DNA from 3 places in the [Enterobacter] lignolyticus SCF1 genome. Region 1 is predicted to be linked to each of the others. Evidence: predicted binding sites of a transcription regulator. Region 1 holds the regulator's gene; each other region holds the start of a gene.
What was found. Region 1 encodes sigma-54, which starts transcription at its own class of promoters, with help from an activator protein. Its sites were predicted from a motif close to GTTGGCACANNTTTCGCTNT; they were not measured.
Positions count from the first base shown of each region.

Region 2: glnK (P-II family nitrogen regulator) is a predicted target of sigma-54. The motif match lies at 1,448-1,467, and genes of this name have one in related genera.
Region 3: glnA (glutamate--ammonia ligase) is a predicted target of sigma-54. The motif match lies at 2,232-2,251, and genes of this name have one in related genera.

Region 1 is NC_014618.1:516,038-520,993, reverse strand. It holds gene kdsC (3-deoxy-manno-octulosonate-8-phosphatase KdsC) at 1-95, shown strand, start outside; gene lptC (LPS export ABC transporter periplasmic protein LptC) at 92-667, shown strand; gene lptA (lipopolysaccharide ABC transporter substrate-binding protein LptA) at 636-1,193, shown strand; gene lptB (LPS export ABC transporter ATP-binding protein) at 1,200-1,925, shown strand; gene rpoN (RNA polymerase factor sigma-54) at 1,973-3,406, shown strand; gene hpf (ribosome hibernation promoting factor) at 3,429-3,716, shown strand; gene ptsN (PTS IIA-like nitrogen regulatory protein PtsN) at 3,774-4,262, shown strand; gene rapZ (RNase adapter RapZ) at 4,294-4,956, shown strand, end outside.
Region 2 is NC_014618.1:3,574,396-3,579,351, reverse strand. It holds gene ENTCL_RS16725 (SmdB family multidrug efflux ABC transporter permease/ATP-binding protein) at 1-1,309, shown strand, start outside; gene glnK (P-II family nitrogen regulator) at 1,518-1,856, shown strand; gene amtB (ammonium transporter AmtB) at 1,889-3,175, shown strand; gene tesB (acyl-CoA thioesterase II) at 3,246-4,109, opposite strand; gene ENTCL_RS16705 (YbaY family lipoprotein) at 4,329-4,841, shown strand; gene ENTCL_RS16700 (MGMT family protein) at 4,870-4,956, opposite strand, start outside.
Region 3 is NC_014618.1:4,736,917-4,741,872, forward strand. It holds gene typA (ribosome-dependent GTPase TypA) at 137-1,960, opposite strand; gene glnA (glutamate--ammonia ligase) at 2,340-3,749, shown strand; gene glnL (nitrogen regulation protein NR(II)) at 3,954-4,956, shown strand, end outside.

The DNA of each region.
Region 1 (4,956 bases):
ATATTGCGGGGGGTAAAGGCGCTGTGCGGGAGGTGTGTGATTTGCTGCTGCTGGCTCAGGGCAAGCTAGATGAGGCCAAAGGGCAATCCATATGAGTAAAACCAGACGTTGGGTTATCATTCTGCTCTCGTTGGTCGCGCTGGTGCTGATCGGCTATAACTTCGTGAATAAAGACGATGCGGTGCACCCAATCGCCAACAGCAATGACCCGACTTACAAAAGCGAGCATACCGATACGCTCGTTTACAGCCCGGAAGGCGCGCTTAACTATCGCCTGATTGCGGAACATGTGGAGTATTTTTCCGATGACGCCGTTTCGTGGTTTGAGCACCCGCTGCTGACCACGTATGACGTCAACAAGGTTGCGACATGGTCCATCAAAGCGGATCGCGCCAAGCTGACGAACGACCGTATGCTGTATCTTTATGGGCATGTTGAAATCAACGCGCTAACGCCGGACTCTCAACTGCGCAAAATAACAACAGATAACGCCATGGTAAATCTGATAACGCAAGACGTAAGTTCAGACGATCTGGTGACGTTGTATGGGACGACATTTAATTCCAGCGGCCTGAAAATGCGCGGCAACTTACGCAGCAAAAACGCAGAGCTGATTGAAAAGGTGAGAACCTCTTATGAAATTCAAAACAAACAAACTCAGCCTTAAGCTTGCTCTTACCAGCGTCCTGCTGGCGGCCAGCCTGCCGGCGCTGGCGCTAACCGGCGACACCGATCAACCGATTCATATCGAGTCCGATCAGCAGTCGCTGGATATGCAGGGTAACGTCGCCACCTTTACCGGCAACGTTATCGTCACCCAGGGCAGTATCAAGATTAATGCGGATAAGGTCGTCGTCACTCGCCCGGGCGGTGAAAAAGGGAAAGAAACCATCGACGGTTACGGCAACCCGGCCACCTTCTACCAGATGCAGGACAACGGCAAGCCGGTGAAGGGGCACTCTTCCAAAATGCACTATGAAACGGCAAATGATTTCGTGGTGCTGACGGGGAACGCCTATCTGGAGCAGCTCGACAGCAACATCAAAGGCGACAAGATTACCTATCTGGTGAAAGAGCAGAAAATGCAGGCGTTCAGCGATAAAGGCAAACGCGTGACCACGGTGCTGGTACCGTCGCAGCTGCAGGATAAAGGCAACAACAAGGCTCCGGCGCCGCAGAAAAAGAGTAACTAATTCGCTATGGCAACATTAACTGCAAAAAATCTCGCAAAAGCCTATAAGGGCCGCCGGGTGGTCGAGGACGTTAGCCTCACCGTTAACTCCGGTGAGATTGTCGGTCTGCTGGGGCCAAACGGCGCCGGGAAGACCACCACCTTTTACATGGTGGTCGGCATCGTGCCGCGCGACGCCGGCAACATTATCATCGACGGCGACGATATCAGCCTGCTACCGCTGCATGCCCGCGCCCGTCGCGGTATCGGCTATCTGCCGCAGGAAGCCTCGATTTTCCGCCGCCTGAGCGTATTTGATAACCTAATGGCGGTGCTGCAAATTCGCGATGATTTAAGCAACGAGCAGCGCGAGGATCGCGCCAACGAGCTGATGGAAGAGTTCCATATCGAGCATCTGCGCGACAGCCTGGGGCAGGCGCTGTCCGGCGGGGAGCGCCGCCGTGTGGAAATTGCGCGCGCGCTGGCGGCAAACCCGAAATTCATCCTGCTGGATGAACCCTTTGCCGGCGTCGATCCTATCTCTGTTATCGACATCAAACGCATCATTGAACATCTGCGCGACAGCGGTCTTGGCGTGCTGATTACCGACCACAACGTGCGAGAAACGCTGGCCGTCTGTGAACGCGCCTACATTGTTAGCCAGGGTCACCTTATCGCCCACGGTACGCCAGAAGAAATCCTGCAAGACGAGCAGGTTAAGCGCGTGTACCTTGGGGAAGACTTCAGACTCTGATAGGGTATCAGGTATAGACGTATTAGCCGGAGACATTTGCCCTGACCATGAAGCAAGGTTTGCAATTAAGGCTCAGCCAACAGCTCGCCATGACACCACAACTGCAGCAGGCCATCCGCTTGCTGCAGCTGTCCACGTTGGAACTTCAGCAGGAACTTCAGCAGGCGCTGGAGAGCAACCCGCTGCTTGAGCAAACCGAGCTCCACGATGAAGTTGCGTCTACGGAAGTCCAGGACAGCGAAACGCTCGATACCGTCGACGCGCTCGAGCAAAAAGAGATGCCCGAGGAGCTGCCGCTGGACGCCAGCTGGGACGAGATCTATACCGCCGGAACCCCTTCCGGGACCGGCGCGGATTATCAGGACGACGAGATTCCGGTCTATCAGGGCGAAACCACGCAGACGCTGCAGGATTATCTGATGTGGCAGGTCGAGCTGACGCCCTTTTCCGATACCGATCGGGCTATCGCCACTTCCATTGTTGATGCGGTGGACGAGACGGGCTACCTGACGGTAACGCTGGACGACATCCTTGAAAGCATGGGCGATGAAGAGATTGGGCTCGACGAAGTGGAAGCGGTGCTCAAGCGAATCCAGCGTTTCGATCCCGTCGGCGTTGCGGCGCGCGATCTGCGCGACTGCCTGCTGATCCAGCTTTCGCAGTTTGCCAGGGAGACGCCGTGGCTGGAAGAAGCCCAGCTCATCATCAGCGATCATCTCGATCTTCTCGCCAACCATGACTTCCGCACGCTGATGCGCGTAACCCGGTTAAAGGAAGAGGTGCTGAAAGAGGCGGTAGCGCTGATTCAGTCGCTGGATCCTCGCCCCGGCCAGTCGATCCAGACCGGCGAGCCTGAGTATGTGATCCCCGACGTTCTGGTGCGCAAAGTCAACGATCGCTGGGCGGTGGATCTCAACGCCGACAGCCTTCCGCGTCTGCAGATAAATCAGCATTACGCCGGGATGTGCAATAACGCCCGCAACGATGCCGACAGCCAGTTCATTCGCAGCAACCTGCAGGAAGCCCGCTGGCTGATTAAAAGCCTGGAAAGCCGTAACGATACGCTGCTGCGCGTCAGCCGCTGCATCGTCGAACAGCAGCAGGCCTTCTTTGAAAAGGGCGAAGAGTTTATGAAGCCGATGGTGCTGGCGGATATCGCCCAGGCCGTCGAGATGCACGAATCCACGATTTCACGCGTCACGACGCAGAAGTATCTGCACAGTCCGCGTGGCATTTTTGAGCTTAAGTATTTCTTCTCCAGCCACGTCAATACCGAGGGCGGCGGCGAAGCCTCGTCCACGGCCATTCGCGCGCTGGTGAAGAAGTTAATTGCCGCGGAAAATCCCGCGAAACCGCTGAGTGACAGTAAGCTGACCACCATGCTCTGTGAACAGGGTATCATGGTGGCTCGCCGTACCGTTGCAAAGTACCGAGAGTCTTTATCCATTCCGCCGTCTAACCAGCGTAAACAACTGGTCTGACACAACCGATAAGGAAGACACTATGCAGCTCAATATCACAGGACACAATGTCGAAATTACTGAGGCTCTGCGCGATTTCGTTACCTCGAAATTCGCTAAGCTGGAGCAGTTCTTCGAACGCATTAATCAGGTCTATATTGTGTTAAAAGTGGAAAAAGTGACTCATATCTCGGACGCCACCCTGCATGTTAACGGTGGTGAAATCCATGCCAGTGCGGAAGGGCAGGATATGTATGCCGCTATCGACGGTCTTATCGATAAGCTGGCGCGACAGTTGACCAAACATAAAGATAAACTGAAACAACACTAATTGTCCGGGCGTTCGCCTGATGCCATAGTGCGCGTCGGGCGAAACGCAGGTGAAATTATGATGAACAACGATTCCGCTCTACAACTGAGCAATGTCCTTAACCAGGAATGTACCCGCAGTGCTGTTCACTGCCAGAGTAAAAAACGTGCGCTGGAAATCATCAGCGAACTGGCTGCTAAACAGCTCAGTTTGCCGCCTCAGGTGGTATTTGAGGCCATACTGACCCGCGAGAAAATGGGCAGTACCGGCATCGGCAACGGCATCGCCATCCCTCACGGTAAGCTGGAGGAGGATACGTTGCGCGCCGTCGGCGTCTTTGTACAGCTTGAAACGCCAATCCCGTTTGACGCCATTGATAACCAGCCGGTAGACCTGCTGTTCGCCCTGCTGGTGCCGGCCGATCAAACCAAAACGCACCTGCATACGCTCTCTCTGGTGGCAAAGCGTCTGGCCGATAAAACTATCTGCCGCCGCCTGCGCAGCGCGCAGAGCGACGAAGAGCTGTACCAGATAATCACGGGAGAAGAAGGCAGCGATGACGCGTAATGAGGAACCCTGTTGTGAGGAGAAACAGTAGATGGTACTGATGATCGTCAGCGGTCGTTCAGGCTCGGGGAAATCCGTCGCCTTGCGCGCGTTGGAAGATATGGGCTTCTACTGTGTAGATAACCTGCCGGTCATCTTGCTGCCTGAACTGGCAAAAAGCCTGGTGGACAGAAACATCTCCGCAGCGGTAAGCATCGACGTGCGCAACATGCCGGAATCACCGGAAATTTTCGAACAGGCGATGCAGAACCTGCCGGAAGCGTTCTCACCGCAGCTGCTGTTCCTCGATGCCGATCGCAATACGCTGATTCGTCGCTACAGCGATACCCGCCGCCTGCACCCGCTCTCCAGCAAAAACCTGTCGCTGGAAAGCGCTATCGACCAGGAAAGCGATCTGCTCGAGCCCCTGCGCTCCCGGGCCGACCTGATCGTCGACACCTCAGAGATGTCGGTGCATGAGCTGGCCGAGATGCTCAGAACGCGCCTGCTGGGCAAACGCGAGCGCGAGCTGACGATGGTGTTCGAATCGTTTGGTTTTAAGCACGGCATCCCTATCGATGCCGACTACGTTTTTGACGTCCGCTTTTTGCCCAACCCGCACTGGGACCCGAAGCTGCGACCGATGACCGGCCTCGATAAGCCCGTCGCGGCGTTTCTTGACCGGCATACAGAAGTTCACAATTTTATCTACCAG
Region 2 (4,956 bases), 1.8 Mb from region 1:
GGTGGCAATGTTCAGCCTCGACTGGCGCATGGCGCTGGTGGCGATCGCCATTTTCCCGGCGGTGCTGGTGGTGATGGTGATTTATCAGCGCTACAGCACGCCTATCGTGCGCCGGGTGCGCGGCTATCTGGCGGATATCAATGACGGCTTTAACGAAGTCATCAACGGCATGAGCGTGATTCAGCAGTTCCGTCAGCAGGCGCGCTTCGGCGAGCGGGTGGGGGAGTCCAGCCGTTCGCACTATATGGCGCGGATGCAGACGCTGCGCCTGGACGGGTTCCTGCTGCGTCCGCTGTTGAGCCTGTTTTCGTCGATGGTGCTGTGCGGCCTGCTGATGATGTTCGGCCTGACGTCGACCGGCACGATTGAGGTCGGGGTGCTGTACGCGTTTATCAGCTACCTCGGGCGCCTTAACGAACCTCTGATTGAACTGACCACCCAGCAGTCGATGCTGCAGCAGGCGGTGGTTGCCGGCGAGCGCGTGTTCGAGCTGATGGACAAACCGCGGCAGACCTACGGCCAGGACGCGGTACCGCTGCAAAGCGGCGCCATTGCGTTTGATAACGTCTCGTTCGCCTATCGCGACGACCGTCTGGTCCTGCAGGACATCAATCTGACGGTGCCGTCGCGCAGCTTTATCGCGCTGGTCGGGCACACCGGCAGCGGCAAAAGTACGCTCGCCAGCCTGCTGATGGGATACTACCCGCTGACCCGCGGCGAGATCCGCCTTGACGGTCGGCCGCTGCCGTCGCTGAGCCACAGCGCGCTGCGTCAGAGTGTCGCCATGGTGCAGCAGGACCCGGTGGTGATGGCGGACACGCTCTTTGCCAACGTCGCGCTGGGGCGCGATATCAGCGAAGCGCAGGTCTGGCAGGCGCTGGAAACGGTGCAGCTGGCGGAAATGGCGCGCGGCCTGAGCGACGGCATCTACACCCGCCTTGGCGAGCAGGGCAATAATCTTTCTGTCGGGCAGAAACAGCTGCTGGCGCTGGCGAGAGTGCTGGTGGATACGCCGCAGATCCTGATCCTCGATGAGGCGACGGCCAATATCGACTCCGGTACCGAGCGCGCTATCCAGCAGGCGCTGGCGACGGTGCGTCAGCACACCACGCTGGTGGTGATCGCCCACCGCCTGTCGACCATCGTTGAGGCGGACACCATCATGGTGCTGCATCGCGGACAGGCGGTTGAGCGCGGGACCCATCAGCAGCTGCTGGAAGCGAAAGGCCGCTACTGGCAAATGTATCAGCTGCAGCTGGCGGGCGAAGAGCTGGCCGCCAGCATGGAAGAAGAGTCGCTTATCGCCTGATGCACCATCCGCAGGCGCTCTGCTAACACGCACCTGTTCTGGTGCAAAACCTCAACGCACCCTGCACCGGCATGGTGCGTTTTTTTATCCCCCTCCCGCCAGGGCACGTCAGCCCGCGCCAGGACAGCCGTTTTTATTTCTGGCACGCCGATTGCTTTATCTCAGCCGTGAGCGACGGCCATTACCGAATTCTGACTGGAGGGGATCTATGAAGCTGGTTACCGTGGTAATCAAACCATTCAAACTTGAAGACGTTCGCGAAGCGCTGTCTTCAATGGGCATTCAGGGGCTGACCGTGACTGAGGTGAAAGGGTTTGGCCGCCAGAAGGGCCATGCCGAGCTTTACCGCGGCGCGGAGTACAGCGTCAACTTCCTGCCGAAGGTCAAAATCGATGTCGCCATCGCGGACGACCAGCTCGATGAGGTCATCGATGTGGTCAGCAAGGCGGCCTACACCGGCAAAATTGGCGACGGCAAAATTTTCGTCGCCGAGCTGCAGCGCGTGATTCGTATTCGCACCGGCGAATCCGACGAAGCGGCGCTTTAAACACCTGACACACAGTGATAGGGATCGAGAACATGAACAAAGTACTGCTGAAAACAACCCTCGGCGTTCTGACGCTGCTGCCGGGGCTGGCGCTGGCGGCGCCCGCCGTCGCGGATAAAGCCGATAACGCCTTTATGATGATTTGTACCGCGCTGGTGCTGTTTATGACCCTGCCGGGGATTGCCCTGTTCTACGGCGGCCTGATCCGCGGTAAGAACGTGCTTTCGATGCTGACGCAGGTGACGGTGACGTTTGCGCTGGTTTGCGTACTGTGGGTGGTATACGGCTATACCCTGGCGTTCGGGACGGGCGGCAACTTCTTCGGCAGCTTTGACTGGATAATGCTGAAGAACATTGAGCTGAAAGCGCTGATGGGGACGTTCTATCAGTACATTCATGTGGTTTTCCAGGCCTCTTTCGCCTGCATTACCGTCGGGCTGGTGGTGGGCGCGCTGGCGGAACGCATCCGCTTCTCCGCCGTGCTGATTTTCGTGGTGGTGTGGATGACCCTCTCCTATGTGCCGATTGCGCACATGGTGTGGGGCGGCGGTCTGCTGGCAAACCACGGCGCGCTGGACTTTGCGGGCGGTACCGTCGTTCATATCAACGCCGCGATCGCCGGCCTCGTCGGGGCGTACATGATGGGAAAACGCGTCGGTTTTGGCAAAGAGGCGTTTAAACCGCACAACCTGCCGATGGTGTTTACCGGTACGGCGATCCTTTATATCGGCTGGTTCGGCTTCAACGCGGGTTCCGCCAGCGCGGCGAACGAAATTGCCGCACTGGCGTTTCTTAACACCGTAGTGGCGACCGCAGCGGCCATCCTGGCCTGGGTTTTCGGCGAGTGGGCGCTGCGCGGCAAACCCTCTCTGCTGGGCGCCTGCTCCGGGGCGATTGCCGGCCTGGTTGCGGTCACGCCAGCCTGCGGCTACATCGGCGTGGGCGGCGCGCTGATTGTCGGTATCGCGGCTGGGCTGGCCGGGCTGTGGGGCGTAACGGCGCTCAAGCGCTGGCTGCGCGTTGATGACCCGTGCGATGTGTTCGGCGTGCACGGCGTGTGCGGCATCATTGGCTGCATCCTGACCGGGATCTTCGCCTCAACGTCGCTTGGCGGCGTGGGCTACGCGACAGGCGTCACCATGGGGCACCAGGTGCTGGTGCAGCTGGAGAGCGTGGCGGTCACTATCGTCTGGTCCGGCGTGGTTGCCTTCATCGGCTATAAGCTGGCGGACCTGACCGTCGGGCTGCGGGTACCGGAAGAGCAGGAGCGCGAAGGCCTGGACGTGAACAGCCACGGCGAGAACGCCTACAACGCCTGATCGGCTGTGTTATCTCCTGAGCATGAAAAAAGCCTCCCGACGGGAGGCTTTTGGTTTTCCGGGGTCGGGGTCAGACCGCGCGGTTGCGCATTACGCCTTCCTGCACCGTCGACGCCACCAGAATACCGTCCTGGGTATAGAACTCGCCGCGCACAAACCCGCGGGCGCTCGATGCTGAGGTGCTCTCCACGCTGTACAGCAGCCAGTCGTTCATGTCGAACGGGCGGTGGAACCACATCGAGTGATCGATGGTCGCCACCTGCATCCCTTTTTCCAGAAAACCCACGCCGTGCGGCTGCAGCGCCACGGGCAGAAAGTTGAAATCAGAGGCATAGCCGAGCAGGGACTGATGGATGTGGAAATCCTTCGGCATGTTGCCGTTAGCGCGGAGCCACACCTGACGGGCCGGTTCGGCAACGTGGCCTTTCATCGGGTTATGAAACTCAACCGGGCGGATCTCCAGCGGTTTCTCGCACAGAAATTTCTCTTTAACCTGCGGCGGCAGCAAATGCGCCAGCGACTGGGCGATATGTGTTTCTGATTTCAGATCGTCGGGCGCGGGGGCGGGCGGCATCGTTTTCTGGTGCTCATAGCCCGGCTCCGGCGCCTGGAACGAGGCCGTCATGTAGAAAATCGGCTTACCGTTCTGCACGGCCGCGATGCGGCGGGCGCTGAAGCTGTTGCCGTCACGCAGCACCTCGACGTCATAGACAATCGGCTTCTGGCTGTCGCCCGGGCGCAGAAAATAGCTGTGAAAGGAGTGGATCAGCCGTTCCGTCGGCACGGTTTCTTTTGCCGCATACAGCGCCTGGCCGACCACCTGGCCGCCAAACACCTGGCGCAATCCCAGGTCTTCGCTTTGGCCGCGGAACAATCCCTCTTCTATTTTTTCCAGGTGTAATAAAGTAAGTAAGTTGGAGAGCGCCTGACTCATACATGTCCTCAATAATAATTATGTTCGCCCAGAAGACGGGATTAGGCAGAGTATAACGCAGTTTTCAAAGTGGTCCGATGGGTGCAATAGTCTGAATAATGCGGTGCTTACAGGCAATTAAGTGCGACATCTGCCATAATTAACGAGTGATAAATGTTTGGAGTACGCGTAATGACGGGATAAATGCCTGTTTTTTGCGTGACTAAGAAGGAGAGCATAATGAAACTCGTCGCTATCTTAAGTGGTTTAGCGGTTGCGGTCGCCCTTTCTGCCTGTGCGCAGAAAAGCGCAAACGTTCCGGCACCGGCACCCGCCTCTGGGGCGTCTGTAACCACCGCACAGCCCGCGGTTCAACAGCCTGTCGTTTCCGGTACCGTCTGGATCCGCCAGAAAATCGCTTTACCGCCGGATGCGGTGCTGACCGTCACGCTGTCCGATGCGTCGCTGGCGGATGCGCCGTCGAAAGTGCTGTCGCAGAAAGTCACCCGTACCGAAGGTAAGCAGGCGCCGTTCAGCTTTGCGCTGCCCTATAATCCGGCCGATATCCAGCCGAACGCCCGCATCCTGCTAAGCTCAGCGGTAACGCTCAACGGTAAGCTGATGTTTATTACCGATACCGTTCAGGAGGTTATCAACCACGGCGGCACCAAAGCGGATCTGACGCTGGTTCCGGTCCAGCAGACCGCCGTACCCATGACCTCAGGCGCGCCCGCCCCTGATCAGATGCAGTAAATCTGCCCCCCTTCCGCCCGGGAGGGGGTTAATAGATCCAGCGGTACTTTTGCATATCGATTTTCCCGCTGCCTGACACCTGAACGCCCTCTGAAAGGAGCGCCTGGCGCTGGCG
Region 3 (4,956 bases), 590 kb from region 1:
ACTCCGCGGCCAAAATGGAAAGCAACGCCTGACTCAGGCTTTGGGGATAAATGTGACAAAGCTCTCTTAGAGGCGGGAAAGGGCAAAAAAAAACCCTGCCTCACGAGGCAGGGTTTCGGTGGGTAAGAAGCGTGTCTTACTCTTCTTTAGCACCACGCATAGCGCGTTTACGATCGTTCTCGGTCAGATGACGTTTACGAATACGGATAGAGGTCGGGGTGACTTCCACCAGTTCGTCGTCATCGATGAACTCCAGCGCCTGCTCGAGGGTCATTTTAACCGGCGGAACCAGAACCGTTGCTTCGTCAGTACCGGACGCACGCATGTTGGTCAGTTTCTTACCGGTCAGGCAGTTTACGGTCAGGTCGTTAGAACGGCTGTGAATACCGATGATCTGGCCTTCGTAAACTTCAGCGCCGTGGCCGAGGAACAGCTTACCGCGATCCTGCAGGCTGAACAGGGCGAACGCTACCGCTTTACCCTGACCGTTGGAGATCAGTACGCCGTTCTGACGCTGGCCAACATCGCCCGCACGAACATCGTCGTAGTGGCTGAAGGTGGAGTACAGCAGACCGGTACCGGAAGTCATGGTCATGAACTCGGAACGGAAGCCAATCAGACCACGGCTTGGGATCACGTAGTCAAGACGTACGCGGCCTTTGCCGTCCGGATTCATGTTTTTCAGGTCGCCTTTACGCTCGCCCAGCGCCTGCATGACGGAGCCCTGATGCTGCTCTTCAACGTCCAGCGTTACGTTCTCGAACGGCTCTTGTTTGCGGCCGTCGATTTCGCGGAAGATAACTTTCGGACGGGAAACCGCCATTTCGAAACCTTCACGACGCATGTTCTCGATAAGAACAGACAGGTGCAGCTCACCACGACCGGAAACGCGGAATGCGTCAGCATCCGGAGTTTCTTCAACGCGCAGCGCCACGTTGTGCACCAGCTCTTTGTTCAGGCGGTCAAGGATCTGACGGGAGGTAACGTACTTACCTTCTTTACCACAGAACGGAGAGGTGTTAACGCAGAAGAACATGGATACGGTCGGTTCATCAACAGACAGCGCCGGCAGCGCTTCAACATTCTGCGTATCGCAGATGGTGTCAGAGATGTTCAGCTCGCCCAGACCGGTAATCGCGATGATATCGCCCGCTTCCGCAACGTCGCTATCGATACGCTCCAGACCCAGGTGGGTCAGCACTTTACCGACTTTACCGTTACGGGTTTTGCCTTCGCTATCAACGATAGTGACCTGCTGGTTCGGCTTCACTTTACCGCGCTTGATGCGGCCAATGCCGATGACGCCAACGTAGTTGTTGTAGTCCAGCTGGGAGATTTGCATCTGAAGCGGGCCATCGAGGTCAACGTTCGGCGCCGGTACGCGATCGACGATCGCCTGATACAGCGGGGTCATATCTTCCGCCATATCTTCGTGATCCAGACCCGCAATACCGTTCAGCGCGGACGCATAAACGATAGGGAAGTCCAGCTGCTCGTCGGTTGCGTCGAGGTTAACGAACAGGTCGAATACCTGGTCGACAACCCAGTCAGGACGCGCGCCAGGACGGTCAACTTTGTTGATAACGACAATCGGCTTCAGACCGTGGGCAAAAGCTTTCTTGGTGACGAAGCGCGTCTGCGGCATCGGGCCGTCAAAGGCATCAACCACCAGCAGCACGGAATCGACCATGGACATAACACGTTCAACTTCGCCACCGAAGTCGGCGTGCCCCGGGGTATCAACGATGTTGATACGGTAATCATTCCATTGGATAGCGGTGTTTTTCGCGAGGATAGTAATCCCACGCTCTTTCTCCAAATCGTTGGAGTCCATCACGCGTTCTTGTGCTTCAGTACGTGCGTCGAACGTACCGGATTGCTGTAGCAGCTTATCAACCAGGGTCGTCTTACCATGGTCAACGTGCGCGATGATGGCGATATTACGCAGATTTTCGATCACAACTTTGCCTCAGGCATTAGAAATAGCGCGTTATTGTACACGGATTAAGCGCGCTAAAAAACAGGATCACAAACATCCTCCGCAAACAAGTATTGCAGAGTTGCTTTGTGATCGCTTTCACGCAGAGCCAAAAGAGCGCCATAAGGCAAATTGCACCAAAACGGTGCTCAATATTCACATTGAAGCACTATTTTGGTGCATTATATCCATCATGGGGCACACCTTTTGCACTATGGTGCGCATGATAACGCCTTTTTAGGTGAATTTAAAAGTTGGCACAGATTTCGCTTTATCTTTTTCAGGGCAACCACGCCACTTTTACGTAGCAAGAATGTTTTCGTTACCACGACGACAATGACCAATCCGGGAGAGTTTAAGTATGTCCGCTGAACACGTTTTGACGATGCTGAACGAGCATGAAGTGAAGTTTGTCGATCTGCGCTTCACCGATACTAAAGGTAAAGAACAGCACGTCACTATCCCTGCTCATCAGGTAAATGCCGAATTCTTTGAAGAAGGCAAAATGTTTGACGGCTCCTCGATTGGCGGCTGGAAAGGTATCAACGAATCCGACATGGTTCTGATGCCGGACGCAACCACAGCGGTACTGGACCCGTTCTTCGAAGAACCGACCCTGATCATCCGTTGCGATATCCTCGAACCAGGCACGCTGCAGGGCTATGACCGCGACCCGCGCTCCATCGCTAAACGCGCTGAAGAATACCTGCGCGCAACCGGCATCGCGGATACCGTGCTGTTCGGGCCAGAGCCGGAATTCTTCCTGTTCGACGACGTGCGCTTCGGCAGCTCTATCTCCGGTTCTCACGTGGCTATCGACGATATCGAAGGCGCGTGGAACACCTCCACCAAATACGAAGGTGGTAACAAAGGTCACCGCCCGGCCGTGAAAGGCGGCTACTTCCCGGTTCCGCCGGTAGACTCCTCTCAGGATCTGCGCTCTACCATGTGCCTGGTGATGGAAGAGATGGGCCTGGTTGTTGAAGCACACCACCACGAAGTGGCTACCGCAGGTCAGAACGAAGTGGCTACCCGCTTCAACACTATGACCAAGAAAGCGGACGAAATTCAGATCTACAAATATGTGGTTCACAACGTTGCGCATCGCTTCGGCAAAACCGCAACCTTCATGCCGAAACCGATGTTTGGCGACAACGGCTCCGGTATGCACTGCCACATGTCTCTGGCCAAGAACGGCGCTAACCTGTTCTCCGGCGACAAATACGCAGGCCTGTCTGAAATGGCGCTGTACTACATCGGCGGCGTTATCAAACACGCAAAAGCCATCAACGCCCTGGCGAACCCGACCACCAACTCCTATAAGCGTCTGGTCCCGGGTTACGAAGCGCCGGTCATGCTGGCCTACTCTGCCCGTAACCGTTCCGCATCCATCCGTATTCCGGTGGTTGCAAGCCCGAAAGCGCGCCGTATCGAAGTGCGCTTCCCGGACCCGGCAGCTAACCCGTACCTGTGCTTTGCCGCACTGCTGATGGCCGGTCTCGACGGTATCAAGAACAAGATCCACCCGGGCGAAGCAATGGACAAAAACCTGTACGACCTGCCGCCGGAAGAAGCGAAAGAAATCCCGCAGGTTGCTGGTTCTCTGGAAGAAGCGCTCCACGAGCTGGATCTGGACCGCGAGTTCCTGAAAGCAGGCGGCGTATTTACCGATGAAGCGATTGACGCCTACATCGCTCTGCGTATCGAAGAAAACGACCGCGTACGCATGACGCCGCACCCGGTAGAGTTTGAGCTGTACTACAGCGTTTAAGTTTACGTAGTAATACTCAGCAAACCTCCTGCGGCGGCCTGGCTGCGGCAGGAAGGATGCAGAGGATTTTTAGTTGCCGTGGAAACTTTCAGCCCATCTTCGGATGGGCTTTTTTCACCAGCAACAATCTGATCTCGCGCGCTTTTTCCCCGTAAAAAGCTATAATGCACTAAATTAGTGCACACCGTTCCGGAGGACTGCTTTATGGCAACAGGCGTGCTGCCCGATGCTGGGCAGATCCTTAACGCGTTAATCAACAGCATCTTACTGGTCGATGATGACCTGGCGGTGCATTACGCCAACCCGGCCGCCCAGCAGCTGCTGGCGCAAAGTTCACGAAAACTTTTCGGCTCCCCGCTGCCGGAGCTGCTGAGCTACTTCTCGCTGAACATCGGCCTGATGCATGAAAGCCTGCACGCCGGCCAGGGCTTCACCGATAACGAAGTAACGCTGGTTATCGACGGCCGCTCGCACATTCTTTCCGTGACCGCACAGCGCCTGCCCGACGGCCTGATCCTGCTTGAAATGGCGCCAATGGATAACCAGCGCCGTCTGAGCCAGGAGCAGCTTCAGCACGCCCAGCAGGTCGCGGCGCGCGATCTGGTGCGCGGTCTGGCGCATGAAATTAAAAATCCCCTTGGCGGCCTTCGCGGCGCGGCGCAGCTGCTGAGTAAAGCGCTGCCCGACCCATCGCTGATGGAATACACCAACGTCATCATCGAGCAGGCTGACCGCCTGCGCAATCTGGTCGACCGGCTCCTCGGCCCGCAGCATCCGGGTATGCACGTCAGCGAGAGCATTCACAAAGTGGCGGAGCGGGTGGTCAAACTGGTCTCCATGGAGCTGCCGGCTAACGTCACCCTGGTACGGGATTACGATCCCAGCCTGCCGGAGCTGCCCCACGACCCGGATCAGATTGAGCAGGTGCTGCTGAACATCGTGCGCAACGCGCTGCAGGCGCTTGGCCCCGACGGCGGTGAAATCATCCTGCGTACCCGTACCGCCTTTCAGCTTACGCTGCACGGCGTGCGCTACCGCCTTGCCGCCCGCATCGACGTTGAAGACAACGGGCCGGGCATTCCGCCGCATCTCCAGGATACGCTGTTTTATCCGATGGTCAGCGGACGCGAAGGCGGCACCGGGCTGGGGTTGTCTATCGCCCGCAGCTTAATCGATCAACACTCCGGCAAAATTGAATTTACCAGTT